3 regions of the Pseudomonas sp. MH10 genome follow, and region 2 is predicted to be linked to each of the others. Evidence: predicted binding sites of a transcription regulator. Region 2 holds the regulator's gene; each other region holds the start of a gene.
The links. Region 2 encodes sigma-54, which starts transcription at its own class of promoters, with help from an activator protein. Its sites were predicted from a motif close to ANTGGCATNNANNTTGCTNT; they were not measured.

Region 1 (10,301 bases), 690 kb from region 2:
GTTGCGGCGACCAATGCCATGCCCCATGCCAGCCACAGTCCATTTTGAGTCAGGCGGATAACGCCCTCGATGTCGCCGGCCCCATGACGAATTGCGACCAAGGTGCCAACGGCGGCAATCACCCCCACACAGAAAAAAGCGATCAGGTTATAGCTGGCCACCCCCAGCCCGCCGCCCGCCAATGCGTCGGGCCCGAGATGGCCCATCATGACGGTGTCGGTAAAGACCATCAGCATGTGCGCCATTTGCGACGCAATCAGCGGCCCGGCCAGGCGCAGGATGGTTCTCAGCTCATTGATCCAGGGGGCTTTAGTAGCAACAGGTTGCATGGGTGTGGCTCGGTATCAGGGTTTTATGAGCAACTGATTCTCGACAGTTAAGCGCATTGGCACAAAGGGATAAATCCGATGCTTGGCATGAGTAAAACTCATCTGAAGCCCGTTCAGGTAGAGTGACCGCAAACCGCAACAGGAAGCGCTGTATGTCACGTACTTTGCCCCCGCTGTATGCCCTTCGCGCCTTTGAAGCCGCTGCTCGGCACAGCTCATTCACCCGAGCGGCCGAAGAGTTGTCGATCACCCAAAGTGCGGTGAGTCGTCATATCCGCACCTTGGAGGAGCATTTCGCCTGCCGTTTGTTTCAGCGTAATGGCCGTAACGTGCAGTTGACCGAGGCCGCACGCCTTTTATTGCCGGGGGTGCGGGAAGGTTTTTCGGCACTGGAGCGGGCGTGCAGCACCTTGCGCGCAGAAGATGGCGTGCTGCGGATGAAGGCGCCGTCGACCCTGACAATGCGTTGGTTGCTGGCGCGCTTGAGCCGTTTTCGTCACCTGCAGGTCGGCAATGAAGTGCAACTGACCAGCGCCTGGATGGACATCGAAAGTGTTGACTTCACTCAAGAACCATTCGACTGCGCGGTGTTACTCAGTCGTGGGAACTTTCCCCCGGATTGGGAGGCGACGTACCTGTTTCCCGAGTTGTTGATTCCAGTCGGCGCTCCGACGTTGCTTGAGGATCAGCCCTGGGATGTTGCACGTTTGGCCAGCGCCGAACTGCTGCACCCCACGCCGGATCGTCGGGATTGGCGCAGTTGGCTTGAGCGGATGGGATTGTTGGATCAGGTTTCATTGAAGGGCGGACAACTTTTCGACACCCTTGAGTTGGGTATGATTGCTGCCGCCCGTGGCTATGGCGTGTCCATGGGCGATTTGTTGATGGTTGCCGAGGATGTGGCGCAGGGACGCCTGAGTTTGCCGTGGCGCACGGCGGTGGTCAGCGGCGAAAACTACTATTTGGTGTGGCCGAAGACACGCCCCGGCGGAGAGCGTTTGCGTCGGCTCAGTGATTTTCTTCAGGGCGAGGTCCAGGCGATGACGTTACCAGCGGTAGAAGTACTGAAATAGGCAGCGGGGCTCAGCCAAGGCGACAGCGCCACTTTGCTTTGCGACCTCGCGCCGCACTCAAGTATTTTTCGTATCGGCCGAATCCGTATAAGCATGGTGTTTCGTTCAAAAACGTTCAATATGCCTCTTCATCGAAATTTTGCTGGGCAGCCGATTGGACGTAAAACGCTGCTGCTGTCCAGCCAGGAGCCTTCATGTCTGAACCCAGTGCCCGTATCGCTACGCAGCTAGGCGTCGCCCTGGCGGTCATTTTGGCTGTGGTCATCACCGGTAGTACGGTGTTTGCCTTGCGCTCACTGGACAGGGCCAACCTGGAAATTCGTGAAGACCACATGTCCAGCGAAGCGCGCTTGCTCGCGGATCAGTTGAATACCTTTCATAGCAGCCTGCGCGAAAGCACGTTGCGGTTGAGCGGGTTATTCGAAAAGCGCTTCGCCGCAGGATTGAGCCTGCACGCAGACAGCCCGGTGACCGTCGCCGGGATGCAGACACCGGGTTTGATGGTGGGTGATCAGGTGTTGAACAACGACTTCACCGAGGTCGACAACTTCAAGCAAATGACCGCCGGCGTAGCGACGATTTTTGTGCGTAGCGGCGACGACTTCATTCGCATCAGCACGTCCCTGAGGAAGCAGGACGGCACGCGCGCCATCGGCACGTTGCTCGATCACAAGAGTGCGGCTTATGAGCGTTTGATGGCGGGCGAGGGCTACGTGGGCCGGGCCTTATTGTTCGAGCGCTATTACGTGACCCAGTACAGCCCAGTGCGTGACAGTACTGGCAAGATCATCGCCGCCCTGTTCGTCGGTTTCGATTACACCGAGGCGCAAAATACTCAATTTGAAAACCTGAAAAACTTCCGCATCGGAAACACCGGTTCGCTGGCGCTGCTCGATGAGCAAAATCACTGGCTGGTTGCACCGGACGGGGTCAAGGATTTGAAGCAGGCAGTTCAGAGTTTGGCCGACATTATCGAGCGTCCGGGTAACGGCCAGTTCTGGGCGAACAGTGGCCAGGAGTTTTATACCGTCGCCTCGCCGTTTGCTGGTGGGCCATGGACGGTATTTGCAAGCATGCCGGAGGCCGAGATCAACGCCGTGACTTGGAGCGTCGGCATGCAATTGGCCATCGGCAGCCTGCTGGCCATGTTGATCGCGGTCGGTGCGGCCATTTGGCTGCTGCGCCGTAAATTGCAGCCGCTGTCAGACTTGGTGCATCAGGCCGAGGCCATGGGCGCGGGGGATCTGAGCGCTAGGCTGAACGTCTCCAGCCACGATGAAATTGGCCAACTGGCGGGCAGTTTCAATCAGATGGGTGAAGCGCTATCGAACATGGTCTCGCACATCCGCAGTGCGGCTCAGGAAGTCAGTGGTCGTGCTCAAGCGTTGTCTGGTTTATCGGGCGGGGCCTACGAAGGGATGGAGCAGCAGTCCGGCGAGATCACCAGCATGGCCGGCGCTGTGGAAGAGTTCAGCGCCACCTCGTTGAATATCGCCGACAACATGGGCAACACCGAGCGCCTTGCGCAGGAAAACGCCCAGCAAACGCGTATTGGGCGAAGCTCAATGGATGAGGCCTCGACGTCACTGCAGCAGATTGCCTCGTCGTTGAATGGCACCGCCACCGTGATCAATACCCTGGGCCAGCGCTCGCAGGAGATTGGCAGCATTGTCGGCGTTATCACCTCGATTGCCGAACAGACCAACTTGCTGGCGCTCAACGCTGCGATTGAAGCGGCGCGGGCGGGTGAGCAGGGTCGTGGTTTTGCGGTGGTCGCCGATGAGGTGCGCAACCTGGCGTCGCGCACCCGTAAGGCTACCGACGAAATCACCGACATGATCGCCAGCATCCAGCTCGAAACCGGCAACGCTATCAGCACCATCGAGCAGGGCAACGCATTGATGCAGGAAGGCCTGTCACGCAACGCCACCGTTGCCGCCGCGCTGGCCCGGATTGATGAGCAAAGCCGCTCTGCCGGCGAACAATTTGCCGCCATCACCACGGCCACTCAAGAACAAAGCAATACGGCAACCCTGCTCAGCAGTAATCTGCAAAGCATCGCCCTGGCCAACAGCGAGCAGCGCGAAGTGGTGTCCCACTTGGCGATCACCGCCAAGGAACTGGAAGAACTGGCGGAGGAGTTGCGCAAGGAAGTGAATCGGTTTCGGTGAGGCTTGGTGTTTAAATTCACGAAACTGTCGACGCCAAACCCCTGCAGCCAACACGTTGGCTCAGGGGTTTGAGTATCGGGAATACTCCGCATCCTCAATAACCCGAAGGCCGGTACTGCAACGCTTCCGCCAGATGATGACGGACAATCCCATCGACCTGCTCCAAGTCTGCCAACGTCCGTGCGACTTTTAGCAAGCGGTGCGCGGCCCTAAGTGAAAGCGTCAGGCGCTCGCAGGCGGTTTCCAGCCACGTCTCATCTTCAATCGATAAGGGGCAATGCTTGCGCAGTCCTGGCAAGTCGAGGAAGGCGTTGGGGCAACCTTGGCGCTGTTGTTGCCGGTCGCGGGCTTGGGCGACGAGCGCGGCGGCTGTGGCGGTGTCGTCGCCGGTTTGTGGGCCGGGGTTGAGCGCAGTGGCTTCACGGGCGACGGTCAGGTGCAAGTCGATGCGGTCCAGCAGTGGGCCGGACAATTTGTTGCGATAGCGCTGAATCTGCTCGGTCGAACACCGACAGCGACCGCTGGGCTCTCCGAGATAACCGCACGGACACGGGTTCATCGCGGCGACTAACTGAAAACGCGCCGGAAAGCGCACTCGGTCACGGGCGCGGGCGATGACGATGTGGCCAGACTCCAGCGGCTCACGCAGCACCTCCAGCACCTTGCGGTCGAACTCAGGCAGCTCATCGAGAAATAGCACGCCGTGGTGAGCGAGGGTAATTTCCCCCGGCTGAGGCCGACTGCCGCCACCGACCAGCGCCGCACCGGAGGCTGAGTGATGCGGTTGCCGGAAAGGCCGCAGCGGCCAACTCGTGAGAGGTGTTTGGCTGGCAACCGACTGAATCGCCGCAACCTCCAGCGCTTCATGTTCATCCAGCGGCGGCAACAAACCGGGCAGGCGGCTGGCGAGCAGTGTTTTGCCGGTGCCTGGCGGGCCGCTGAAAAGCAGATTGTGCGCCCCGGCCGCCGCCACCAACAGCGCACGTTTAGCCGCAGTTTGGCCTTGGACTTCGCTTAAGTCCGGGTATGGCTTGCTCTGGTGCAACAGGCCGCTGGATGTATAGGGGATGATTGGCGCCTGACCGTTGAAGTGCGCCACCAGCTGACGCAGGTCATTAACGGCGATGACCCTCAGACCGGACGCCAAACACGCTTCTTCAGCGTTCGCCGTAGGCACGATCAGCGTATGGCCTGCCGCCCGTGCTGCCAACGCCGCAGGCAACACGCCCTGAACTGGCCGAATGCCGCCTGACAATGCCAATTCACCCAAACACTCCACGTCCTGGAGTGCAAACGCAGGTAATTGGGTGCTGGCGGCCAGCAGTCCCAATGCAATGGCAAGGTCGAAGCGTCCACCGTCCTTGGGCAAATCTGCCGGGGCGAGATTGAGCGTGATCCGCCGTGCCGGAAATTGAAAACCTGAATTCAAAATGGCGCTGCGTACCCGGTCCTTACTTTCCCTGACCGCTCCCTCGGGCAGGCCCACCAGCGTTAGCGCCGGCAAGCCGTTGGCCAAATGACATTCGACAGTAACGGCAGGTGCTTCCACGCCTACTTGGGCGCGGCTGAGAACGATAGCGAGAGACATGATCATTCCTTGATGTCTGAAGAACCGCATCCTGCGGCAATTAGCGATGAGGCTGGGGAGGGGAATAGCTACAGGGTGTTAACTGGGTTATGTGATAAAGGGGCGCATGCTCCTACAGTTGTACTGTGTTTGCTGCGTAACAGCTCTTCAGGGCGTATTACTCAGCCGGCGGAGCCAATCGTGCTTCCATCTCGGCCACTTTTGCTTCCAGTGCTTCAAGACGAGCACGGGTTCGGGCAAGTACGGTCATCTGGCTATCGAATTCTTCCCGGCTGACTAAATCCAGTTTGCTGAACCCACTTTGCAGCAGGATTTTGAACTGGCTTTCGAATTCAGTGCGCGGGACCGGTGTTTCGCCGTTGAACAAGCGTGAAGCATGGCCGCTCAAGGCGTCGAGGAAGGCTTTAGGCGCGAGCATATTCAATTTTCCATAAGCAGATGCGCGGCAGTGTATCACGCAGCGTCTATAGTCAATCCAGACCCGCCACCCTGCACAGTTTTCGTGCAAAGTGCCGGGCGCGGTCGCACTATTATTGTGCGTGTCAGTGGTAATACGCGGGTAGAAGAGCGCAAGTTATCGATAAAATCCCTGTAATCAGTGATTTTTCCCGAGATGGCAAGCTTTCTGCTTAGTGGCTTATGACCCATGCGCTGATGCAGTCAATGTGACGATGCAGTGCCCAAGGCGGAGCAGGGAAGTGTTTCGTCGGAAGCAGTTTTTTTGGGGTTGGTCGGGCACGTATTGAGACGACCGACGGGTTACAAAGCCAAGCACTGCGCTTAGACTTGAGTCGGGTTTGTTTTCCTGGGGCAAGTCCACCAATTCGGGAGAAAGTTTCATGAAACTAGTCACTGCAATCATTAAGCCGTTCAAGTTGGACGATGTGCGCGAGTCGCTGTCCGAAATCGGCGTGCAGGGCATCACCGTAACTGAAGTCAAAGGCTTCGGCCGGCAGAAGGGTCACACCGAGCTGTACCGTGGTGCGGAGTATGTAGTCGACTTCCTGCCAAAAGTGAAAATCGATGTTGCGATTGATGACAAAGATCTGGACCGGGTTATCGAGGCGATAACCAAAGCAGCCAACACCGGCAAGATTGGTGACGGCAAGATCTTCGTAGTTAATCTGGAACAGGCTATTCGCATCCGTACCGGCGAAACCGATACCGACGCAATCTAAGCCGCCAACCCCCATCGCCCCAGGAGTAAAACAATATGACTCTGCGTCAATTCGCAGGGCTAGGAGCCCTGCTGTCCCTTTTAATACCTGGTCTGGCCCTGGCGGCTGACCCGGTACCCGTCGTCGCTCCAGTGCTCAACTCTGGCGATACGTCGTGGATGTTGACTTCGACGGCGCTGGTGTTGTTCATGACCATTCCCGGTTTGGCGCTGTTCTACGGCGGTATGGTTCGCTCGAAAAATATTCTCGCAATAATGATGCAGTGCTTTGCCATTACCGGTCTGATCACCATCCTGTGGTTCGCTTATGGCTACAGCGTTGCGTTCGATACAACGGGTATGGAAGCAGGCGTCATTAACTACTACTCCTTCTTCGGCAGCTTCGCCAAGGCGTTCCTCGCCGGTATCACGCCAGCTAGCATCACTGGCCCTACCGCGCTATTCCCTGAGGCGGTGTTCGTCACCTATCAGATGACTTTCGCTATCATCACCCCGGCGTTGATCGTCGGTGCGTTTGCTGATCGCATGAAGTTCTCTTCAATGCTGGTCTTCATGGCCCTTTGGTTCACCTTCGTGTATGCGCCGATTGCGCACATGGTCTGGAGCGGTCCGGGCGCACTGTTGGGCGATTGGGGTGTTCTCGACTTCGCTGGCGGCACCGTGGTTCACATCAACGCCGGTGTTGCGGGTCTGGTTTCCTGTCTGGTTCTGGGTAAACGTAAAGGCTACCCAGCTACACCGATGGCCCCGCATAACCTTGGTTACACCTTGATGGGTGCTGCCATGTTGTGGGTCGGCTGGTTCGGCTTTAACGCCGGCTCCGCTGCTGCGGCCAACGGCACTGCCGGTATGGCAATGCTCGTTACTCAAATCGCTACGGCTGCTGCTGCACTGGGCTGGATGTTCGCCGAGTGGATCACTCACGGTAAGCCAAGTGCCCTGGGCATCGCTTCGGGTGTGGTTGCCGGTCTGGTTGCTATTACTCCTGCGGCCGGCACTGTTGGCCCAATGGGCTCGCTGGTTATCGGTTTGGCGGCTGGCGTGGTCTGCTTCTTCTGCGCTACCAGCTTGAAACGCAAACTGGGCTACGACGACTCCCTGGACGCCTTCGGTGTACACGGTATCGGCGGTATCCTCGGCGCGATTCTGACCGGTGTGTTCGCTGCACCGTCGATGGGTGGCTTCAATGCCGCAACCACCGACATCGCTGCACAAGTCTGGATTCAGTGCAAAGGCGTAGGCTTCACGATCATCTACACGGCGATCGCGACCTTCATCATTCTCAAGGTGGTTGACGCGGTCATGGGCCTGCGTGTCACCGAGGAAGAAGAAGCGGTCGGCCTCGACCTTGCGCTGCACAATGAGCGTGGCTACAACTTGTAAGGCATCACAAAAAATGCCCGGGTGACCGGGCATTTTTTTGCCTGAGATTTGTCGATGTAGGTACGATCGCCATCGTAGTACGAGTCTCAGTTATGGCTTACATAAAACGTGGCTTATAACGCGCTTTGTTTTTTTCACCAGCGCGTTAGAATGCGCGCCGAAGCGTGGAGAACTGTATGTGGCAACAGACGCTGATTACGTTGCGAGCAAGGCCTCGCGGTTTTCATCTAGTGACCGACGAGATACTGGCAGGTTTGCCTGAACTGCGCAGTTGTCGAGTCGGTCTGTTGCATTTGTTGCTGCAACACACCTCGGCCTCATTGACCATCAATGAGAACGCTGATCCGGCCGTGCGTCGTGACTTCGAACGTTTTTTCAGCCGTCTGGTGCCCCAGGGAATGGACGGATACGAACATGACGACGAAGGCCCCGATGACCTGCCTGCGCACTTCAAGGCCAGTTTGCTTGGCTGCCAACTGAGTTTGCCGATTACGGCGGGGCGGTTGGCGTTGGGCATCTGGCAAGGTGTTTATTTGGGTGAGCACCGTGATGTCGGCGGTGCTCGCAGAATCCTTGCCACCCTTCAGGGTGATGGGGATGTCCGCTGAGTATCAGCGGATGTTGAATTTTTTCTGGCGACCATCGTAAGTTGGTGTGGCTGGGCTATAACTAATCTGCTTTCGCAAGTCATGAGGTAAAACATGAGCGACGACGACATCGACGATCCGGTAGACGATTTGGAAGACGAAGAGGGCGGTGAGGAACTGGCCGCTGCTGGCGGTGACGACGACGGCCCTGAAGTTGACGAAAGCGCTGACGGTGCTCCCGCTGCGCCCAAAGGCAAAGCCAAGGCTGCTGTTTCGGTTGATGAGCTGCCTAGCGTAGAAGCCAAGAACAAAGAGCGCGATGCCTTGGCTCGCGCAATGGAAGAGTTCCTGGCCAAAGGCGGCACTGTGCAGGAAGTGGAGGCCAATGTGGTCGCCGATCCGCCGAAGAAGCCTGACAACAAATACGGTAGCCGGCCTATCTAGGTGTGCGTTGCGGTTAAGAAAAAGCCCGCTGTCGTTGCGGGCTTTTTCTTGGCTGCGTTCAAGCGCGGTTAACTAGCGCCAGCGTTTCAACAGCTCTGGCAGTTCGGTCAGGCTTTTGATTTCAGCATCAGGACGCTTATCGGCTTCCCACGGTTTGCCCGTTGGGTTGAACCAGATTGCACGAAAGCCGGCCTGCTGCGCGCCAGCAATGTCGTCACCCGGATGATCGCCAATGTGCACCGCGGCGCTGGCATCGGCACTGCCGCGCTTTAGTGCTTCAAGGAATGGCGCCGGGTCGGGTTTGCCGATCCCGACATCCTCTGCGCTCAATGCGAAAGCGAAATAATCTGCCAGCCCTAAACGGCGAACGTCGGCGTTGCCATTGGTCAACACCCCAAGGGTGTAGGTTTTGGCGAGAATTTCCAGGGTCGGTTGAACCTCAGGATAGACCTCGATTTGATGCCGTGCGTGCAGGAACACCTCAAAACTCTTGTCGGCCAGATCCTGCGCCTCGTCGTGGGGATATCCGGCATCTTCCAGCGCATGAAACAACACCTTCCGGCGCAGTGCACTGATCCGGTGCTTGAACGATGGATCGGCCTCAACCAACCGCGTTCGGATCGCCCACAGGTGTTCGACCGGAACCGGTCCCAGGCTGGGTGCGTGTTCGGCCAACCAGTCTCGCAGCACGGCTTCGGCGCTAATGATCACCGGGGCGGTGTCCCACAAGGTGTCATCAAGGTCGAAGGTAATCAGCTTAATCATGATCAGAGCCCTTTACGCGTTTGGCCCGGGGATGGGCGCTGTCGTAGACCGTTGCGAGGTGCTGGAAGTCCAGGTGCGTGTAGATTTGCGTGGTCGCAATGTCTGCGTGGCCGAGTAATTCCTGAACTGCGCGTAGATCCTGCGAAGATTCGAGCAAGTGGCTAGCGAATGAATGGCGAAGCATGTGCGGGTGGAGGTTCTGTCCCAACTCGCGTATGCCTGCAGCTTTTACGCGCAGTTGAATGGCGCGCGGGCCCAGGCGGCGCCCTTGTAGGCTAATGAACACCGCATCGTCCTGCGGGTTGGCAAGCGCGCGCAACGGCAGCCAGATTTCCAAGGCTTCGCATGCTTTCTTGCCCACCGGCAGTACTCGGGTTTTGCTGCCTTTGCCGAGGACTTGAATCAGCCCGTCACTCAAATCCAGCTGCTCCAGATTGAGTCCGGTCAGCTCCGACAGCCGCAGCCCCGAGGAATAGAATAGCTCCAGAATGGCTTGGTCACGGTGGGCCAGAAAATCGTCCTCGACGGCGCCGTCGAGTAGTTGCAGGGCCCGGTCGGCATCAAGGGTTTTCGGCAAACGGCGCTCGCCTTTGGGCGGCGACAGCCCATTGGCAGGGTCGTGATTGCAAAGCCCCTCGCGATTCAAATAGTGATACAGGCCGCGAACCGCCGACAGTAGCCGCGCCAGGCTGCGCGAGGATTGACCTTGCTGGTGCAAGCGCGCAATCAAGCTACGCAGGTGCTGAATATCTAGCGCAGACCAACTGCTTACGTTTTGTTTCTC
Region 2 (10,301 bases):
ACATCTACCGGCGAAGTCAACGTCTTTACTTCGGTGGGCAATCTTGCTTACTACGAACAGACCCCCGAACTGAACAAGCCTATTGTTCAGGCCTACGGCGTGACTATTCAGTATTTCGCCCTTGATAACAAAATCGTCCTGATCGATAAGGCCAAGGTGATCAACGACGGCAACACCTCCGAAGGTGAAAAAATCATCTACGACACGGTGAAGCAGATCGTTAACGCCGGTCGCGCAAACGGCACCAAATTGACCGCGCCGCGACCCCGGATCGACATGGTCATTCAGCCAAAAAACAAACCCGACGCGCAGAAGGCCCCTTAATGGCGACGCTGAAAGCCCAGCACTTGGCTAAAGCCTACAAGGGTCGGCAGGTCGTACGCGATGTCAGCTTGTCTATCGACAGCGGTCAGATCGTCGGACTGCTTGGCCCTAACGGCGCAGGTAAAACAACCTGTTTCTACATGATAGTAGGCCTGGCACAAGCCGATCAGGGCCGTGTATTGATTGACGACCTAGACGTCAGCCACCAGCCAATGCACGGTCGTGCGCGGGCCGGGATCGGTTACCTGCCGCAGGAAGCGTCTATTTTTCGCAAGCTGTCGGTTGCCGATAACATCATGGCGATACTTGAAACCCGCAAGGAACTCGATCGCGCGGCCCGTCGCAAAGAACTGGAAAGCCTGCTGCAGGAATTCCACATCAGTCACATTCGCGACAACCTGGGCATGAGCCTTTCCGGCGGCGAACGCCGTCGCGTAGAAATCGCACGCGCCTTGGCAACTTCACCCAAGTTCATTTTGCTGGATGAGCCGTTTGCAGGTGTCGACCCGATTTCAGTGGGCGATATCAAGCAGATCATCTACCACTTGAAAGCCAAGGGGATTGGCGTTTTGATTACCGATCACAACGTTCGCGATACGCTGGATATTTGTGAAACGGCCTACATCGTCAACGATGGTCAACTGATCGCCGAAGGTAATTCAGAAACCATTCTGGCCAACCAATTGGTTAAAGAGGTTTACCTCGGCCATGAATTCCGCCTGTAAGGTCTGCGGTATTTCGCTCTTCACAGGCGACGGACGCTAGAATCTCGCGTTGGCAAGCATTTTAATTGTCAGCGCACTCTAGGCAAACACTTAGGTTTCAGGCATATAATTTGCTTAAGTTGGCGCTTCGGCGCCCTGTAGTAGATGGCGCATGAGCGCCGGCGAATAAGGTGTTAAGCCCCAGCCATGAAACCATCGCTAGTCCTGAGAATGGGCCAGCAGCTGACGATGACACCTCAGCTGCAACAGGCCATCCGCCTCCTCCAACTGTCGACCCTGGACCTTCAACAAGAGATCCAGGAAGCGTTGGAGTCCAATCCTATGCTGGAGCGCCAGGAAGAAGGCGACGACTTCGACAACGCCGATCCGGTTGCCGACAGCGTAGAGAAACCTAATCCTGACGTTCAGGAACCGACCTATCAGGAAGCTGCCCCCACGGTAGACAACCTGGAAGACGGCGACTGGAGTGAGCGCACACCCAACGAGTTGCCTGTTGATACGGCTTGGGACGACGTTTACCAGACCAGCACCAGCAGTCTGCCGAGCAACGATGATGACGAGTGGGATTTCACCACCCGCACATCCGTTGGCGAAAGCCTGCAGAGCCATCTGCTGTGGCAGCTGAACCTGGCACCAATGTCCGATACCGATCGCCTGATCGCCGTGACGTTGATCGACTGCATTAACAATCAGGGTTACCTCGACGAATCGCTTGAGGAGATTCTCGATGCTTTCGATCCGGAGATGGACGTTGAACTGGATGAAATAGAAGCGGTGCTGCACCGTATCCAGCAATTCGAACCTGCGGGTATCGGCGCTCGTAACCTGAGCGAATGCCTGTCACTGCAATTGCGCCAGTTACCGGCAAAAACCCGCTGGCTGGCAGAAGCACAGCGCCTGGTAGGCGATTACATCGACCTGCTCGGCAGCCGCGATTACAGTCAGTTGATGCGACGCATGAAGCTCAAGGAAGATGAGCTACGCCAAGTGATCGAACTGGTACAGAGCCTCAACCCGCGTCCAGGTTCGCAAATTGAATCCGCTGAAGCCGAATACGTCGTGCCCGACGTGATCGTGCGCAAAGACAACGAACGCTGGTTGGTGGAACTTAATCAAGAGTCGGTGCCACGCCTCCGGGTCAACCCTCAGTACGCAGGCTTCGTTCGCCGGGCCGATACCAGCGCCGACAACACGTTCATGCGCAATCAACTGCAAGAAGCCCGCTGGTTCATCAAGAGCCTGCAAAGCCGCAATGAAACCTTAATGAAGGTGGCGACGCAGATTGTCGAGCATCAGCGCGGCTTTCTTGAGTACGGTGACGAAGCGATGAAGCCGTTGGTCTTGCATGACATCGCAGAAGCGGTCGGCATGCACGAGTCGACAATTTCCCGGGTGACCACTCAGAAATTCATGCACACCCCCCGTGGCATTTACGAACTGAAATATTTCTTTTCAAGCCACGTAAGCACCTCAGAGGGCGGTGAGTGTTCGTCCACAGCCATCCGCGCGATCATCAAAAAACTGGTTGCAGCGGAAAATCAGAAAAAGCCGTTGAGTGACAGCAAGATCGCTGGTTTACTGGAGGCACAAGGCATTCAGGTAGCCCGTCGCACGGTCGCCAAATACCGCGAATCACTAGGCATCGCGCCTTCGAGCGAGCGCAAGCGATTGATGTGACGAGGACTTGAAGCTGTAGCGTTCCAGTGGCAGGTATTTAGCCTGCCTCTTTATGCACTGGCAACGAAGGAGACGCTGTATGCAAGTCAACATCAGTGGACACCAGCTAGAAGTGACAAAGCCCCTGCGTGAGTACATTGAGCTCAAACTCAAAAAGCTAGAAGGGCACTTTGACAAGATTACAAATGTGCAGGTAACGATGGCGGTCGAGAAACTGAAACAGAAGATCGAAGCCACGCTGCACATCCACGGTGGGGAGGTAGTCGCTAACGCAGAACATGACGACATGTATGCGGCCATCGATCTACTTACTGACAAGCTCGACAGACAATTGCTCAAGCATAAGGAAAAGCAGCAGAACATCCTTAAAGGTGCGACAGCTCGCTAAACACTCCCAACTCATGATCCGACTTGAAAATATCCTGACCCCCGGCCGTTCCATCGTGAATGTGCCGGGCGGCAGCAAAGAAAAAGCACTCAGGCAAGTTGCCAATCTGATCGGCCATGAACTGCCAGGTCTGGATTCGCACGATATCTTCGAGAAGCTGACCGCTCGCGAAAAACTCGGTTCGACCGGTTTTGGCAACGGCATCGCCATCCCACACTGCCGCCTGAATGGTTGCAGCGACCCTATCAGTGCCTTAATTCATCTGGATGCCCCGATTGACTACGACGCCATTGATGGCGCTCCAGTTGATCTGTTATTCGTTCTGCTTGTACCCGAAGCCGCCACAGACGCTCACCTTGAGTTGCTGCGACAAATCGCCAGCATGCTCGACCGCAAAGATGTGCGTGACCGGCTGCGCGGCGCAAAAAGTAGCGAGGCTCTCTACCAGGTGGTTCTGGACGTGCAGAACGGACATTAATCATGCGAATGATCATCGTCAGTGGCCGATCTGGCTCCGGCAAAAGCACCGCGCTCAATGTGCTGGAAGATAACGGCTTTTATTGCATCGATAATTTGCCCGCCGGCCTGCTTCCCGAACTGGCTGACCGCGCCCTTGTTCATACCGAATTGGCGGAACCGCTGGTCGCCGTCTCAATTGACGCGCGGAACCTGCCGAGCCATTTATTCCGCTTTCCACAGCTGCTCGAAGAACTCCGCAGTCGGCACATTCAATGCGATGTGCTGTACCTGGACGCAGACGAAGAGACGCTGCTCAAACGCTTCTCGGAAACCCGTCGCCGCCACCCACTAAGCAGCGCCAATCGCTCGCTGGCTGAAGCGATACGAGACGAAAGCTCCCTGCTCGGCCCGATCATTGACCTGGCTGACCTGAAGATCAATACCACGCTCCTCAATCTCTATCAGCTGCGCGACATGATCAAGCTGCGCTTGTTGAACAAGCCGGAGCCAGGAACCGCATTTTTGGTGGAGTCGTTTGGCTTCAAGCGCGGCATGCCGGCGGACGCAGATCTGGTATTCGACGTGCGCTGTCTGCCGAACCCATACTGGAAGCCAGAGCTGCGTGAACAATCAGGTCTCGACCAACCCGTTATCGAGTACTTGGCCGCTCAGCCTGACGTTGAAGAGATGTTCCAGGATATCTACACCTATTTGAACAAATGGTTGCCGCGCTTTGCCGCCAGCAACCGTGCTTACGTCACTATTGCCATTGGCTGCACCGGCGGGCATCACCGTTCCGTCTACCTGACCGAGCGTTTGGGTCAGGTGTTGCAGCAATCCCTCAAGAACGTTCAGGTTCGCCACCGCGACCTCAACTGATAGGACTTACATCGCGATGCCCGTTCATCAAATTACCATTATCAATAAGCTCGGACTGCATGCGCGTGCCGCAGCAAAATTCGTCGGCGTCGCTGGCAGGTTTCCGTGCAAGATTCGAGTCGGTCGCGACGCTGAAAGTATGGTCGACGGCAAGAGCATCATGGCCGTTATGATGTTGGCCGCCGGCAAAGGCACTGATATTCACCTGCACACCGAAGGCGATGAAGAACAAGCGGCACTGGATGGGTTGATTGCGTTGATTAACAACCGGTTTGATGAGGGCGAGTGATCTGCTCTAACAGCGATTCCGGCAGACCCTGAATAGTAGGCGCTAAACATTCCATCGCAGCCTTCGCCAGCCCCTACAATTCCAATATTTGTAATTCAGTCAGTTGAATTTGGTCCCCCAGATGATTCACATCGTTCTGTAGGAGCCAACCTGTTGGCGAAGCGGTCAACCTGATTTACACGCATCAGGCCCCTCGCCAACAAGTTGCTCCTACAGATAGGGGGCCATTTAGCTCCCTGCCACCGTCATCCGCTCGATCAACACCGAACCCGTGCGAATGTTACTGCGCAGTTCAAGATCGCTGCCGATGGCGACGATTTGTTTGAACATGTCCCGCAGGTTGCCAGCGATGGTGACCTCCTGAACCGGGAATTGAATCTCGCCGTTTTCAACCCAAAAACCCGCTGCGCCACGGGAGTAATCACCCGTGACCATGTTCAAACCGCTGCCCATCAACTCGGTAACCAACAGGCCGCGTCCCATGCGACGCAATAAGGCCGCCTGATCTTCAACGCCATGGGTGACGAACAGGTTATGCACGCCGCCTGAGTTTGCGGTACTCGGCAAGCCCAGCTTGCGCCCGGAATAGGTGCCCAACACGTAAGACACCAGATCACCATTCTCCACAAATGGTTTGGCGTAGGTCGCCAGCCCGTCGCCGTCGAACGCAGAGCTGCCCATGGCGCGCATCAGGTGAGGACGTTCGTCGAGGGTTAGCCATTCAGGGAACAAACGTTGGCCCATAGCGCCTTCGAGAAATGACGACTTACGGTAAAGATTGCCCCCGGAGATGGCCGACAAGAAATGTCCGAACAAGCCGCCCGCCAGTTCCGCAGAAAACAATACCGGGACTTCGCACGTCGGGACCGGCCGTGCGCCCAAACGGCTAGCGGCACGTTGCGCGGCACGTCGACCGATACTCTGGGCGTCAGCCAACAGCTCCCCTTGACGGCTGACGTCATACCAGTAGTCGCGCTGCATCTGGCCGTCGCCTTCGGCAATCATCACGCAGCTCAGGCTGTGACGGGTCGAAGCAGAGCTACCGATGAAGCCGTGGCTGTTGCCATAAACACGGCAGCCTTGATGGGTATTAAGCGTAGTGCCGTCGGCATTCTTGATCCGGCTGTCGGCGTCAAACGCCGCCGCTTCACAGATCAAAGCGCGCTCAATGGCTTGTTCCGGCGTTATGTCCCACGCGTGAAACAGGTCGAAATCCTGCAACTCTTTAGCCATCAACGCGGCGTCGGCAAGGCCCGAGCTTTCGTCTTCGGACGTATGCTTGGCGATGGCTAGCGCCGCAGCCACTGTTTCACGAATGGCGTCAGCGCCGCTGGCCGACGTACTGGCAGAGCCTTTGCGCTGGCCGACATACAGGGTAATACCGAACCCTTGGTCGCGATTAAATTCGACGGTTTCCACTTCGCGTTGCCGAACCGATGTCGACAAACCCTGTTCCAGCGATACCGCGACTTCACAGGCGCTAGCGCCCTGGCGCTTGGCTTCAGCGAGAATCTGCTCTACCTGATCTTGCAGTGCCGGCAACGCTTGTGGGCCGACGCTTTGAGATTCACTCATGACTTTCTCCATCAAATTCTGCTTTCGGCATAGGCCGAATACCGACCGGGCCGGACAAGCGGCCCCCGACTGGTTATCATGGCGGCGATTATTAGCGGACTGCCCCCATGGTTGATTCTTACGACGACTCCCTCGACGAGGGTAAAAGCAAAACTCAGGTCAAACGCGAGCTACATGCTCTGGTTGACATGGGCGAGCGCCTGACCACACTCAAGCCTGACCTGCTGGCGAAGCTGCCCCTGACCGACGCCCTGCGCCGGGCCTTGGCTGAAGCGCCTAAGCACACGGCAAACATTGCGCGTAAGCGGCATATCCTGTTCATCGGCAAATTGATGCGCGATCAAGACCTTGACGCCATTCTGGTATTGCTCGATCAACTGGATGCCTCCACTCGCCAATACAACGAACGCTTTCACGGCCTCGAACGCTGGCGTGATCGCTTGCTTGTCGGCACCGACGACGTGATTGAAAAGTTTGTCGGTGATTACCCGGAAGCGGACCGTCAGCAACTGCGCTCGTTCATTCGTCAGGCTCAACATGAGCTGGCGCAAAACAAGCCACCGGCCGCCAGCCGCAAACTGTTCAAGTACATCCGTGAGCTCGACGAGACCCATCGCGGTCTGCGCTAGCCTTCGCTCCGGGGTAGGTGGTTTTTATCACCCAACCCCGGCTCACGTTCAACCGCCTGTACCACCTACCGTGATGGCATCGATCTTCAAGGTCGGCTGACCCACACCCACGGGTAATGACTGACCGTCTTTACCGCAAGTGCCTACGCCGCTGTCCAGCGACAGGTCGGTGCCGACCATCGACACTCGACTCATGGCTTCTGGCCCGTTGCCAATCAAGGTCGCGCCTTTGACCGGCGCAGTGATCTTTCCGTCTTCAATCAAATACGCTTCGCTGGTCGAGAACACGAACTTGCCGCTGGTGATGTCCACTTGTCCGCCGCCAAGGTTCGCGCAGTAAATACCGCGCTTCACCGAAGCAATGATTTCCGCAGGATCACTCTGTCCAGCCAGCATGTAGGTATTGGTCATGCGCGGCATCGGCAGGTGCGCATAGGATTCACGGCGACCATTGCCGGTCCGGGCCACGCCCATCAACCGCGCATTGAGCTTGTCTTGCATGTAGCCCTTGAGCACGCCGTTTTCAATCAGCGTGGTGCATTGGGTCGGCGTGCCTTCATCGTCCACAGACAACGAACCCCGGCGACCGGCCAACGTACCGTCGTCGACGATGGTGCACAGCTTGGACGCAACCATTTCACCCATGCGCCCGCTGTACGCGGAGCTGCCTTTGCGGTTGAAATCGCCTTCCAGACCATGACCAACCGCTTCATGCAACAGCACACCCGACCATCCCGGCCCCAGAACCACAGGCAAGGTGCCCGCAGGTGCCGGAATCGCTTCGAGATTGACCAGTGCCTGACGCAGCGCTTCACGGGCGTAGCCCATGGCGCGGTCATCGCTCAAGAAATAACGGTAATCGGTTCGCCCACCACCGCCGTGACCGCCGCGTTCACGTCGGCCGTTTTGCTCGACAATGACGCTGACGTTAAATCGCACCAGCGGACGCACATCTGCGGCCAAGCTACCATCGGTAGACGCTACCAGAATGCGTTCCCAGACACCGGCCATGCTGACGGTGACTTGCTGAATACGTGAATCCAATGCGCGGGTGGCGACATCGATACGCTTGAGCAACTCGACCTTCTCCGCCCGGCTCATGACTTCAAGCGGGTTATCCGGCGCGTACAGCTGCGCCACGTCTTGCGTCGTAAACGCCTGAACCGTGCCTTGTTGCCCTGCCCGGGAAATCGAACGCGCGGCACGTGCTGCCAAGCTCAACGCTTCGTGGGTAATAGTGTTGCTGTAGGCAAAGCCGGTTTTCTCACCCGACTGCGCCCGCACGCCGACGCCTTGATCGAGGTTGAAACTGCCTTCCTTGACGATGCCGTCTTCCAATGCCCAGGATTCGGAAATCTGTCCCTGGAAATACAGGTCAGCCGCATCGATCCCTGGTCCGGCCAGCTCGCCAAGAACCGACTGCAAGCTGTCGAGGCTCAGGCCGCCAGGCGCTAAAAGGTGTTCGCTGACAGAGGACAAATCGCTCATATTGACTCCGAGGTGTGCACAGGCCGCACGGCGTCCTGCGAAAAAAATCGCCGGTGATTAGACACCGGCATCCGCGCCCGTATGGACGCCTGTTCATCACTGTTGCGCTCGGCTAGCAGCACAGCCTCTCCCTGGGCCTGTTCGGCCAAAACCCGCCCCCAAGGGTCGATAATCGCCGCGTGCCCGTAAGTTTCCCGGGGGCCAGGGTGAATTCCGCCTTGCGCCGCTGCCAGCAGGTAACACTGGGTTTCTATCGCACGTGCCCGAATCAGGATGTCCCAATGTGCAGCACCGGTCACCGCAGTGAATGCCGACGGCGCGGTAATTAGCTGCGCCCCCGCCTCACGTAGCGCGCTGTACAACTCGGGGAAGCGCAGGTCGTAACACACGCTCAACCCCAAGCGTCCTACGGGAGTGTCCGCTACTACCACGTTGTTTCCGTGAGCGTAGTCATCGGACTCACGGTATCGGCCACGGCTATCGGCAACGTCCACATCAAACAGGTGCAACTTGTCGTAACGCGCTACTGGCTCGCCGTGTTCATCGATCAACAACGAACACGCGGTCACTTTGCCGTGCGGTCGGTCACTCGGTGGCAGCGGTAATGTGCCGGCAACTATCCATAACTTGAGGTCGCGGGCGACCAGTTTCAACCATGGCAGGATTGGACCTTCGCCTAACGCTTCGGCACGACCGATTTCCGCGACGTCTCGACGACCCATTGCAGCGAAGTTTTCCGGCAGTACGGCGAGGCGTGCGCCAGCCGCTGCCGCCTGCTCCAGAAGGCGACGGGCCTGAGCAAGATTGGCCAGCACATCGCTGTTGCTGACCATTTGAATCACGGCAAAAGACATGGCGCGCTCCGGACAAGACATGCGGCCACTGTACTCCAACCCGCGCTATTGAGGTTTTTCAAAAGGTTTGTAGAACGTGATTTTCGGGTCTTTGACAGGTCCTTGGACGCTGTATTGCACGCTGGCAAACCGGGCGACCTTATCGCCCAATAGCTTATCGACCAGGAACAAGGCACCGCCAATTGCAGGTGCACCTATGATCAGCGCAGCAATGGGCAGGTTATTGGTCACCGGCAGCGTCACGAGTAGTTTCGCGTCGACTCGGTCCTTGACCATGTCCAACGTGCCATCAAGCTCAAGGTTGCTCGATGGACCGGTCAACGTGATCGGGTTGCGCGTTACATAGACGCCATCGCTGGCAACCAGCAGGCCTTTGACTTGATCGTAGCTCAGGCCTTTACCGAGCAAGTCCGAGAAATCCAGGCGTAATCGGCGGCCAATGGAGTTGAAGTTCAGCAGGCCAAACACCCTGAGCGCCTGAGCAGTGCCTTCGACTTCAACGAACTGGCCTCGGCGCAATGTCGCATCGAGGCTGCCCGAGTAACGCTTGAGCGCAACCCAGGCGGGTGAGCCGGGCCAGCGGCCATCGGCGTTAAGCTCGAAGGACTCACTGGTAACTGAGGGCGCAAAGCCCCAGGCTTTCAACACATCCGCCAAGTTCTTACCGTCGATTTGACCCTTGTACCAACTGCTGGTCGATCCGGGCGCCCCTTCCCACCCCCCTTCACCCTGCAGCAACATGCCTTTGAGACCCAGGCTCAAATCCGACAGTCGTGTTCCGTTCGGGGTCGGTCGCGCCTTAAGCGACCAGCCGCCAATCAATTGATCGCCCTGAAACAGCTGGGTGATCTTGATGTCCATGGCCGGAATCGAGCGGGGATCAACATCCGCCAGCGGGTCCGGTGCATTCTCTACCACGGCGGCATTGGGGTCGGCGGCTGGCAACTTCACGTACAGCAGGTCGATAGCGATCGGCGCCGTTTTCGCGTCGGGCAAACTGGCGCTACCTTTGAG
Region 3 (10,301 bases), 1.2 Mb from region 2:
CGCGCTACTACAATCCCGAAATTCATATTGGCGCATTTGCCATGCCGCAATATGTTTTGCACGCTGTGAACAAGCCAAGTAACGACTAATTACGGTTTAGGCGCCAGGCTGAAAGGATTTTTTACATTTCAGCCCTAGGGTGCTACATAAATTTCACAGCCTTTCGAAGAAGATCGTGCCCGCTTAGTTGCTTAACGGGCGGGGCACATTTGCCTTCAACCTTCTCCCTCGAATTCAACGGATCTTAGAACACCATGGCCAAAACGGACGCACTGAGTCATCAGCCCGCCTCGTCGCGCTCGCTACAACCTTCCGTCAAATCGCACCTGGCTTACACCCTGCTGAGCGGCGTGGTGCTGATGGTGATGTACAGCCTGCTGCGCGTCGCGTTGCTGGTCTATAACCGTCAAATGATCGGCACGACGCCGGCTTCGACCTTTATAGAAGCCATGGGCAATGGCCTGCGTTTTGACTTGCGCCTGACGGTCTACTTGCTGATCCCATTGTTGCTGGCACTGCTCAGCGCCCGAACGATGAATTGGCGGGGTCTGTTCCGTTTCTGGCTGACCTTGGGCGCCAGCATCACGCTGTTCCTGGGCTTGATGGAGATGGACTTCTACCGTGAGTTTCACCAGCGCCTCAATGGCTTGGTGTTCCAATACGTCAAAGAAGACCCGAAAACCGTGCTAAGCATGCTTTGGTACGGTTTCCCGGTAGCGCGCTATCTGCTGGTGTGGGCCGCTGTGACTTGGCTGCTGAGCCTGGTGTTCAAAGGCATCGATCGTTTGACGCGACCACAGCGCCTACCGAGCGTCAGCGCCAGTAGCATCCGCTCGGTGGCGCCGTGGTACACGCGCATTGCCGTATTGCTGCTGTGTATGGTGGTGGCGGTGATTGCGTCTCGTGGCACTTTGCGTCAAGGCCCGCCGCTGAGATGGGGTGATGCTTACACCACGGATTCGAACTTCGCCAACCAGTTGGGTCTCAATGGCACCTTGTCGCTGATCGAAGCGGCTAAAGCTTTGGGTTCGAGCCAGCGCGCCAACATCTGGAAATCAACCATGCCGGATGCGCAGGCGCAGAAGGTCACTCGTGACATGCTGCTGACCGCCAATGACACTTTGGTTGACGCCGACGTGGCCGCCGTGCGCCGTGACACCGTCCCGCCGGTCGAAAACACGCTGCCGATTCGCAACGTGGTGGTGATCCTGATGGAAAGCTTCGCCGGTCACTCGGTGGGCGCTTTGGGCAGCGACGCCAATATCACGCCGAACTTCGACAAGCTGTCGAAAGAAGGCTTGTTGTTTGACCGCTTCTTTTCCAACGGCACCCACACCCACCAGGGCATGTTCGCCACCATGGCGTGTTTCCCTAACTTGCCTGGGTTCGAATACCTGATGCAGACCCCGGAAGGCAGTAACAAACTGTCCGGCCTGCCGCAGTTGCTCAGCGCCCGTGGCTACGACGACGTGTATGTCTATAACGGCGATTTCGCCTGGGACAACCAGTCGGGGTTTTTCAGCAATCAGGGAATGACCACGTTTATCGGTCGTAACGATTTCGTCAATCCAGTGTTCTCCGACCCAACGTGGGGCGTATCCGACCAGGATATGTTTGACCGTGGCGCTCAAGAGCTGAAAGCCCGCGAAGGCAAAAAACCGTTCTATGCGCTGTTGCAAACGCTATCGAACCACACGCCTTACGCGCTTCCCGCCAACTTGCCCGTTGAGCGCGTTACCGGCCACGGCACGTTGGACGAACACTTGACTGCCATGCGCTATGCCGACTGGGCGCTGGGGCAGTTTTTTGAGAAAGCGAAAAAAGAACCTTACTTCAAGGACACCTTGTTCGTGATCGTTGGCGACCACGGCTTCGGCAATGACAAGCAACTCACTGAGCTGGACTTGGGGCGCTTTAACGTGCCGTTGCTGTTGATTGGCCCTGGAATTCAGGAAAAGTTCGGTAAGCGCAGCAGTACCGTCGGCACTCAAATCGACATTGTGCCGACCATCATGGGCCGTTTGGGCGGTGAGTCGCGCAACCAGTGCTGGGGCCGCGACCTGCTCAACCTGCCTGAGGGCGACAAGGGTTTCGGTGTTATCAAACCCTCGGGTGGCGAGTTGACCGTGGGTTATGTCACGGGTGACCGCATTCTGGTCGAGCCCAAAGGCATGGAGCCGCTGTTGTATCAATACCAGTTGGGCGCCAAACCCCACGCTGAATTGATGACTGATCAACCTGATCAGGCGCAGCTCAAGGAAAGGCTGGAAGCGTTCATACAAACGGCGACCAAAAGCTTGATGGACAACACAGCGGGTGTGAGCGGCGGTACAAAGCGCTGACAGTGACCTGATCGGAAAAAAGGGGCCTTGATTGGCCTCTTTTTTTGCCTGTTTTTTAGCGTGCATCGCGGTGGAACGAATGGGGAAAGCTCAAGGTCCAGATTGAGTGAGCCGCTTTTCGGCTTGGCCAAGGAGACATCGATGAAACAGTGGACCATTACGTATGTCGATAAAGACGGTGTGAAGCAGAGCCTTGAGCTTGAACGTGAGCAACGCCCGAGTAATGAAGACGCAGCAGATTACCTGCGTGAGGTGTTGTTTCCTATCGCCGATAAGCTTGATTTGAACGACCTCGACGGTCGAGCGCCCGAGCCGACCGTAAAGTCTCTGAAAGCGATGCACAGCGTGCAAATTCTCACCGTCACCGAGGCGTCCTGAGCGCTCGCTCGTTAATCCTGTTTTGCCATTGGCACAGGCGGTCGATAGGACTACTCTGCAAATGAGGCCGGCGCAGCATTGCTCCGGTCTCTTCATGTCGACGCCAGGTTTTTCACCACTTGGCCTTGTCAGCTACATGCTTGATTCCCCGGTGGCAGAGTATCTGTCGCTGAGCGGCCACTGTTCAGTGGTCGTGCCGGGAAAGTTGAAACTCTATCTATCGTTGCATAGGAGGACGTTTCATGAGCACAGCCTATCAAGAGGACATCAGCAGTAACGTACTGCGCCGCATGAAAGAGGGCGGTTTTGATTTCGCCAGCATCCATCCCATCGAGTTTTACGCCGTCTTCCCGGACGAGGACCGGGCACGGCAGGCTGCAGGGCAGTTTCGCGGAGAATCCCTGAACGCGCAGGTCAGCGCGCGTGATGACGGGGCATGGCATCTTCAGTTGAGTAAATTGATGTACGCCACGTATGGTGGCATCGGTGATTTTGAACAGGACTTTCAAACCATGATCACGCCTCTGGATGGCGAGGTCGAGGGTTGGGGAGTCACTCAAGTGATCAAAGGCCTCCACTAACCACGGGCGCCTGTGCCACACATTGGTTCGCTGCATCCTTACCGGCTGACGCTTCGTCAGTCGGTTCCATCCGTGCCGCTTGACCCATGCCCTATTTAGCGATGGGGTTTCATAGCCGCCAGGCAAAAAAAAGCCACTCATAGAGTGGCTCAAAGGGAAGTTCGGTTAAGCGTTCGATAAAAACTCAATCTCGATGAATGGATTCAGCCCATGGTTCGCTTGAATGCTGGCGATTATGGGGAAACAAACTCCCCTCGTGAAATCAACTCTGACTATGCTGTTGATAGCCAATAGCGATGAAAGATGCTTCCGAATGAGGCGTAGGAGATTTTTCTGGGGCGGTTACTGCACAAGAAGGGTGCACCCTGTGGGAAGTATTTATCCAACGGCTTGATAAATAAGCGTTTATGCCGATGGCACGGGCCTTGCGAAGGCCTTTGGTGTCCGTGGTGACAAGGAGTACGGCATGATCCGCACCTTTTATGATGAGATGTACGATGCTGGTGGCCTGGTCCGCCCGCATTATCGGGAATTCGCCCGTTGGCTGGGCGAAACACCGCCCGAGTTATTGGCTCAGCGCAGGCGTGAAGCCGATCTGTTGTTTCATCGTGCGGGGATCACATTCACCCTGTATGGCGACGATCAAGGCACTGAGCGACTGATCCCGTTCGACACCATTCCACGCAGCATTCCTGCCAGTGAATGGCGCTTCGTCGAACGTGGCTGTATTCAGCGGGTCAAGGCGTTGAATATGTTCCTCGCCGACCTGTATCACGATCAGCGAATTATCAAGGCCGGGATCATTCCCGCCGAACAGGTGCTGGCCAACGAGCAATACCAGTTGGCGATGCAAGGCCTGAATTTGCACCGCGACATCTATTCGCACGTTTCTGGCGTCGACTTGGTGCGTGATGGCGACGGCACTTATTACGTGCTCGAAGACAATTTGCGGACGCCGAGCGGCGTGAGCTACATGCTCGAAGACCGCAAGATGATGATGCGTCTGTTCCCGGAACTGTTTGCGGCGCAGCGTATTGCGCCCATCGATCACTACCCGAACATGCTCCTCGATACGTTGAAAAGCTCCAGCCCCATTGATAACCCGAGCGTTGTGGTTCTGACGCCGGGCCGCTTCAACAGCGCCTTTTTCGAGCACGCCTTTTTGGCGCGGGAGATGGGGGTTGAGTTGGTGGAAGGTGCTGACTTGTTCGTGCGCGATGACCGTGTGTTCATGCGCACCACCGATGGCCCGAAAGCCGTCGACGTCATTTACCGCCGTCTGGACGATGCGTTTCTCGATCCGCTGGCGTTTAACCCTGATTCGATGCTCGGCGTGCCGGGTCTGTTGTCAGCCTATCGCTCCGGCAACGTGGTGCTGGCTAACGCCATCGGCACAGGAGTGGCGGACGATAAATCGATTTACCCGTACGTCACGGACATGATTCGTTTCTACTTGGACGAAGAGCCACTGCTGCAAAACGTTCCGACTTGGCAATGCCGCAAACCGGAAGAGTTATCCCACGTGCTGGCGCATTTGCCAGAACTCGTGGTCAAGGAAACCCAAGGATCGGGCGGTTACGGGATGCTGGTGGGTCCGGCGGCCACGGCCGCAGAGATCGAGTCGTTTCGAGCTCGGCTCAAGGCCAAACCGCACGCTTATATCGCACAACCCACCTTATGCTTGTCGACCTGTCCGACATTTGTCGAGAACGGCATCGCCCCGCGCCACATCGACTTGCGCCCGTTTGTTCTTTCCGGCCGTGAAACCCGGGTTGTTCCCGGTGGCCTTACCCGAGTGGCGCTGCGTGAAGGCTCCCTCGTCGTAAACTCGTCCCAGGGCGGTGGAACCAAGGACACTTGGGTGGTTGAGGATTAAGGAAGCCTGCCAATGCTAAGTAGAACTGCCTCGGATTTGTATTGGATGTCGCGTTACCTGGAACGAGCGGAAAACCTCGCCCGGATGCTCGACGTCAGTTATTCGCTGTCGCTCATGCCACAGGACGGGCAAGACGACGGTTTGCATGAAATTGCCATGCCGCTGCTGATCACCGGAACGCTGGACGACTACGTCGAACGCCACGGTGAACTGCACGCTGAACGCTTGTTGCACTTCTTCGCCCTTGACGCGAACAACCCGGCCAGCATCTACAGCTGCCTGGGTGCAGCGAGGGCCAGCGCCCATGCGGTACGTGGCCGAATTACGGCGGACATGTGGGAAAACATTAACGCCACGTGGCTGGAGATTCGCGGTATCGCTGATCAGGGCCTGAGCCGTTACGGCATCAGCCGTTTCTGCGAATGGGTCAAGGAGCGTTCGCACCTGTTTCGCGGCGCCACCCTCGGCACCATCATGCGCCATGATGCATTCCGCTTTATTCGGTTAGGGACGTTCATCGAGCGCGCGGACAATACCTTGCGTTTACTGGACGCCCGTTACGAGATGCTTGAGTTACGCGGCCACGATACCGAAGTGGTTGCAGACACCACGGCCCATGGTTATTACCAGTGGAGTGCGTTGTTGCGGGCACTGTCGTCGTTCGAAGCCTATACCGAGCTGTATCGGGACGCGCCGGGTGCGCGCCATGTCGCTGAGTTACTGCTGTTGCGTGCCGACATTCCACGTTCGTTGCGCGCCTGCATGGAAGAAATTGACGAAACGCTAGCCAGCTTGTCTGGGGCCAATGGTCGTCCGGCACAACGCTTGGCCGCGCAGTTGGACGCGCGTCTGCGTTACACCGGCATCGATGAAATTCTCGATGAGGGTTTGCATAAGTGGTTGAACGAATTCATTCCGTTGGTAGCCCAATTGGGTAACGCTATTCACACTTCGTACCTGGAGGCTGCATGAGACTCTCAATTAGCCACGAAACCACGTATCACTATGAAGACCAGGTCCGTGCCAGTATCCAATACCTGCGGTTGACGCCGCATGACAGTGAACGCCAGCATGTGCTCAGCTGGCAGTTGACGTTGCCGCGTCCAGTGCGCGCGCAAATTGATCCGTTCGGCAACATTCTCCACGTGCTAACGCTAGATGAGCCCCACGAAGCGATTATTATTGGCGCCCGTGGTCAGGTTGAAATCGACGAGAAAACTGAATCCGAGCACGAAAGCCAATCAGCGCTGCCGTTCTTGCGGTTCACCCGTCTGACCGAACCTGACGAAGCCATACGCGCGTTCGCTGCCCTTCAGTGTCAACAGCGCAAAGACCGCACCGCGCTGATTGATTTGATGCACGGCTTGAACCAGCACATGACCTATACACCCGGTTCGACTGAAGTCGACACCAGCGCTGCCGAGGCATTCGCGGGTAAAGCAGGCGTGTGTCAGGACCATACCCACGCGTTTCTGGCCTGCGCCCGAAGCCTGGGCGTTCCTGCGCGGTATGTGTCGGGCTACTTGTACAGCGAAGACAGCGAACACTTGGCCAGTCATGCCTGGGCAGAAGCCTGGATTGACGATGCTTGGTACAGCTTTGACGTCACCAACCAACTCTCGCGACCTGAGCGTCACTTGAAATTGGCCGTGGGCCTGGATTACCTGGACGCCTGTCCGGTACGTGGCATGCGTCGCGGGGGGGGATGCGAACAAATGCATGCCAAGGTATCGGTCTCGCCGATCCGCGCTACGCAGACGCAAGAGCAAAGCTGATAAGCGGTGCGCTATGGCGCACCCTCTCCGCTAACATCACCCCCTTGCCTGTAGGAGAGAACTTGTTCGCGAAGCAGTACGCTTGATGCACACGGGCTATTTCTCGCCAACAAGTTGGCTCTTACAGAGATTGTGTTTGTTGCAGATGAGCGGGATCTCCTGCCGTCCCTGCATTCATCCAGCTTTACTTCTGATTTACCCAAATACCAGGTGCAGACCTGCCGAAACCGGACTCATCATGAATCCGCTTCAGAACAGCCAAACAATTAACCGAACAGACGGGTCATGTTTGGCAAGATCAATACCAGGGTAGTGACGACGACGATAAGTCCCGCCTGACGAATTTTCGAATATTTGAACATGGCTAATGCCTTTTGTTGTTATTCCTGAGCTACAAAAGCTCGCCGATTATTGAGCAGTTCATTAATCGGGCAGCTGGCAAAGGGGGTGCTGCTGATCAGGTGTCCCGGAAAACCCGGCTACTCAAACGCCTATTTTCTTTTTTTAGCGTTTGCCTGTCATAAAGATAACTTTAGAGCCCGCGTGTCACTTGGCTTAGATCCATTTGGTTCGAAGTTTATTTTTTTCATCAAGAAAAGAAATGAAGCTCATTGCCACCTTCCTTTTCCGCCCTTGCTAGACACGTTTAACATCTTCCCAGCCTATTTGATAGTGACCTACCGTTCGTCCGAGTGGGGTCAGTCAAGTGTAATGAGCGCTTCGGTCATTGATTCAATGAAGACCCCGTTTATGGTGTCGGTACAGAAATCCATTTTCTTACCGTGATCCGAGGCTGTCATGACAGAAGCGTTGATTTTCGATGCGGTGCGCACGCCCCGTGGCAAAGGCAAGCCGGACGGTGCGCTGTACAGCGTCAAACCGGTGAATTTGATGGCCGGCCTGCTTACCGCCCTGCAACAGCGCAACCAGCTCGATACGCGGCATGTGGACGACATTGTTCTGGGTTGCGTCACCCCCGTCGGTGATCAGGGCGCAGACATTGCTAGAACCGCCGCGCTGGTAGCGGACTGGGACGTTAGCGTCGCCGGCGTGCAGATCAACCGCTTTTGTGCGTCGGGGCTGGAGGCAGTGAACCTCGGCGCCATGAAAATCCGCTCGGGTTTCGAAGACCTGGTTGTTGTCGGCGGCGTCGAATCCATGTCACGCGTACCCATGGGCAGTGACGGTGGTGCCTGGGTGCTGGATCCGCAAACCAATCTGCACTGCCACTTCACGCCGCAAGGCATCGGTGCCGATCTGATCGCGACCCTGGAGGGCTTTAGTCGCCACGATGTCGATGCTTACGCGCTGCATTCGCAGCAAAAAGCGTTGCGAGCACGGGGCGATGGTTCGTTCAGTAAGTCCTTGATTCCGGTATGGGATCAGAACGGCATCGTGCTGCTCGACCACGATGAGTTCATTCGCGGTGATTGCACGCTGGAAGGCTTGGGTAAACTCAAACCCAGTTTTGAGACGATCGGCCAGATGGGGTTCGACGCCACCGCGTTACGGGTCTATAGCCAGGTTGAGCGGATTCATCACGTCCACACACCTGGCAACAGCTCGGGCATCGTCGACGGTGCTGCGGCCATGCTCATCGGTTCCGAGGCCAAAGGCTTGGCGCTGGGTTTGCGACCGCGAGGGCGAATCGTCGCAACGGCGGTCACCGGCACTGATCCGACCATCATGCTCACCGGCCCGGCGCCCGCCACCCGCAAGGCACTGAGCCGTGCCGGACTCAGGGTTGAAGACATCGACCTGTTCGAAGTCAACGAAGCGTTCGCCTCGGTAGTGCTCAAGTTCATCAAGGACATGGGCATCGATGCCGGCAAGGTCAACGTCAACGGCGGGTCCATCGCCATGGGCCATCCGCTGGGGGCCACCGGTTGCGCGATTCTAGGTACGTTGCTCGACGAGTTGGAGGTGCGTCAGTTGCGCTATGGCCTCGCGACCTTGTGCGTCGGCGGCGGTATGGGCATTGCCACCATCATCGAACGTTACTAAGCCCGTTCAACGGCTCATCAGGATTTCTTCATGACCATCACCGCCGACGCTGCCATCCACTATGAAAAGGGCCAGGACCAGATTGTGGTTCTGACTATCGATATGCCCGGCCAGACGGCCAATACCCTGAATGCGCTGTACCGCGACGCCATGGCCGATACGGTGGCCCGGCTGATGGCAGAAAAAGACGCCATCGTTGGGGTGATCATCACGTCGGGGAAAAAGACGTTTTTCGCCGGAGGCGATCTCAACGAGCTGATTCAAGTCGATAAGCCGCGAGCCCAGTGGTTTTACCAGATGGTGTTGGGCCTCAAGGCTCAGTTGCGTTTACTTGAAACCTTGGGCAAGCCAGTGGTGGCCGCGATCAATGGCGCTGCGCTTGGGGGTGGCTGGGAAATTTGCCTGGCGTGCCATCATCGCATCGCGCTGGACGATCCCCGCGTACAGATCGGATTGCCAGAAGTGACCCTTGGCCTGTTGCCGGGCGGTGGAGGCGTGGTGCGGATGGTGCGCATGCTCGGGCTCGAGAAAGCCTTGCCGTTTCTCCTGGAAGGTAAAAAGGTCAACCCGCAGCAAGCGCTAGACGCCGGCTTGATTGATCAACTCGCCACGGACCGTGACGACATGCTCGCCAAGGCCCGGGCCTGGATCATGGCCAATCCGGCGGCCAAGCAGCGCTGGGACATGGCCGGATACCAGATTCCGGGTGGCTTACCCTCACACCCAAAAGTTGCGCAGATGCTCGCCATTGCGCCGTCGATTTTACGCGCTCGAACCCAAGGCTGTTTTCCTGCACCGGAGAAAATCCTGTGCGCGGCGGTGGAGGGCGCCCAGGTCGATTTCGCCACCGCGCAGATTATTGAAACTCGTTACTTCACCGAACTGACCACTGGCCAAGTGGCGAAAAACATGATCGGGGCCTTCTGGTTCCAACTCAATGAAATCAACGCCGGTGTATCGCGTCCCAAAGGGATTCCCGTTCAAGTGACGAAAAAACTCGGCGTGCTGGGCGCTGGGATGATGGGTGCCGGTATTGCGTACGCGAGTGCCTCAGCCGGGATTGAGGTGGTGCTCAAAGACATCAGCCAAGCCGCCGCTGAAAAGGGCAAGCATCACGCGGTCAAACTGCTGGAGAAACAGGTCTCTAGCGGCCGGATGGATGAACAACAGCGGGACGCAATTCTCGCGCGGATCACTCCCACCGAGCAGGACAGTGATCTGCATGGCTGTGACCTGATCATTGAAGCGGTGTTTGAAGACCGTGAGCTCAAACGCACCGTCACTGCGGCTGCCGAACGGCTGGCTTTGCCGGATGCGGTCATCGCTTCCAATACATCGACCCTGC

Region 1: the regulator sigma-54 is predicted to act here: its motif matches at 5,774-5,793, upstream of glnK (P-II family nitrogen regulator).
Region 3: the regulator sigma-54 is predicted to act here: its motif matches at 3,714-3,733, upstream of RHM59_RS01575 (circularly permuted type 2 ATP-grasp protein).

Annotation. Positions count from the first base shown of each region.
Region 1 covers NZ_CP133783.1:3,996,642-4,006,942, forward strand. Annotated here, with positions in the region: gene RHM59_RS17765 (NorM family multidrug efflux MATE transporter) at 1-329, opposite strand, end outside; gene RHM59_RS17770 (LysR substrate-binding domain-containing protein) at 482-1,402, shown strand; gene RHM59_RS17775 (methyl-accepting chemotaxis protein) at 1,597-3,573, shown strand; gene RHM59_RS17780 (YifB family Mg chelatase-like AAA ATPase) at 3,668-5,161, opposite strand; gene RHM59_RS17785 (accessory factor UbiK family protein) at 5,319-5,579, opposite strand; gene glnK (P-II family nitrogen regulator) at 6,001-6,339, shown strand; gene RHM59_RS17795 (ammonium transporter) at 6,375-7,721, shown strand; gene RHM59_RS17800 (secondary thiamine-phosphate synthase enzyme YjbQ) at 7,898-8,329, shown strand; gene sutA (transcriptional regulator SutA) at 8,423-8,752, shown strand; gene RHM59_RS17810 (HAD family hydrolase) at 8,825-9,517, opposite strand; gene xerC (tyrosine recombinase XerC) at 9,510-10,301, opposite strand, start outside.
Region 2 covers NZ_CP133783.1:4,684,553-4,694,853, reverse strand. Annotated here, with positions in the region: gene lptA (lipopolysaccharide transport periplasmic protein LptA) at 1-324, shown strand, start outside; gene lptB (LPS export ABC transporter ATP-binding protein) at 324-1,049, shown strand; gene RHM59_RS21080 (RNA polymerase factor sigma-54) at 1,236-2,726, shown strand; gene hpf (ribosome hibernation-promoting factor, HPF/YfiA family) at 2,806-3,114, shown strand; gene ptsN (PTS IIA-like nitrogen regulatory protein PtsN) at 3,128-3,592, shown strand; gene rapZ (RNase adapter RapZ) at 3,595-4,452, shown strand; gene RHM59_RS21060 (HPr family phosphocarrier protein) at 4,469-4,741, shown strand; gene pmbA (metalloprotease PmbA) at 4,970-6,316, opposite strand; gene yjgA (ribosome biogenesis factor YjgA) at 6,424-6,945, shown strand; gene tldD (metalloprotease TldD) at 6,994-8,433, opposite strand; gene RHM59_RS21040 (carbon-nitrogen hydrolase family protein) at 8,430-9,287, opposite strand; gene RHM59_RS21035 (YhdP family protein) at 9,333-10,301, opposite strand, start outside.
Region 3 covers NZ_CP133783.1:345,649-355,949, forward strand. Annotated here, with positions in the region: gene speE (polyamine aminopropyltransferase) at 1-89, shown strand, start outside; gene RHM59_RS01560 (LTA synthase family protein) at 255-2,342, shown strand; gene RHM59_RS01565 (hypothetical protein) at 2,484-2,720, shown strand; gene RHM59_RS01570 (ribonuclease E inhibitor RraB) at 2,963-3,301, shown strand; gene RHM59_RS01575 (circularly permuted type 2 ATP-grasp protein) at 3,768-5,177, shown strand; gene RHM59_RS01580 (alpha-E domain-containing protein) at 5,190-6,149, shown strand; gene RHM59_RS01585 (transglutaminase family protein) at 6,146-6,952, shown strand; gene RHM59_RS01590 (acetyl-CoA C-acetyltransferase) at 7,751-8,956, shown strand; gene RHM59_RS01595 (3-hydroxyacyl-CoA dehydrogenase NAD-binding domain-containing protein) at 8,987-10,301, shown strand, end outside.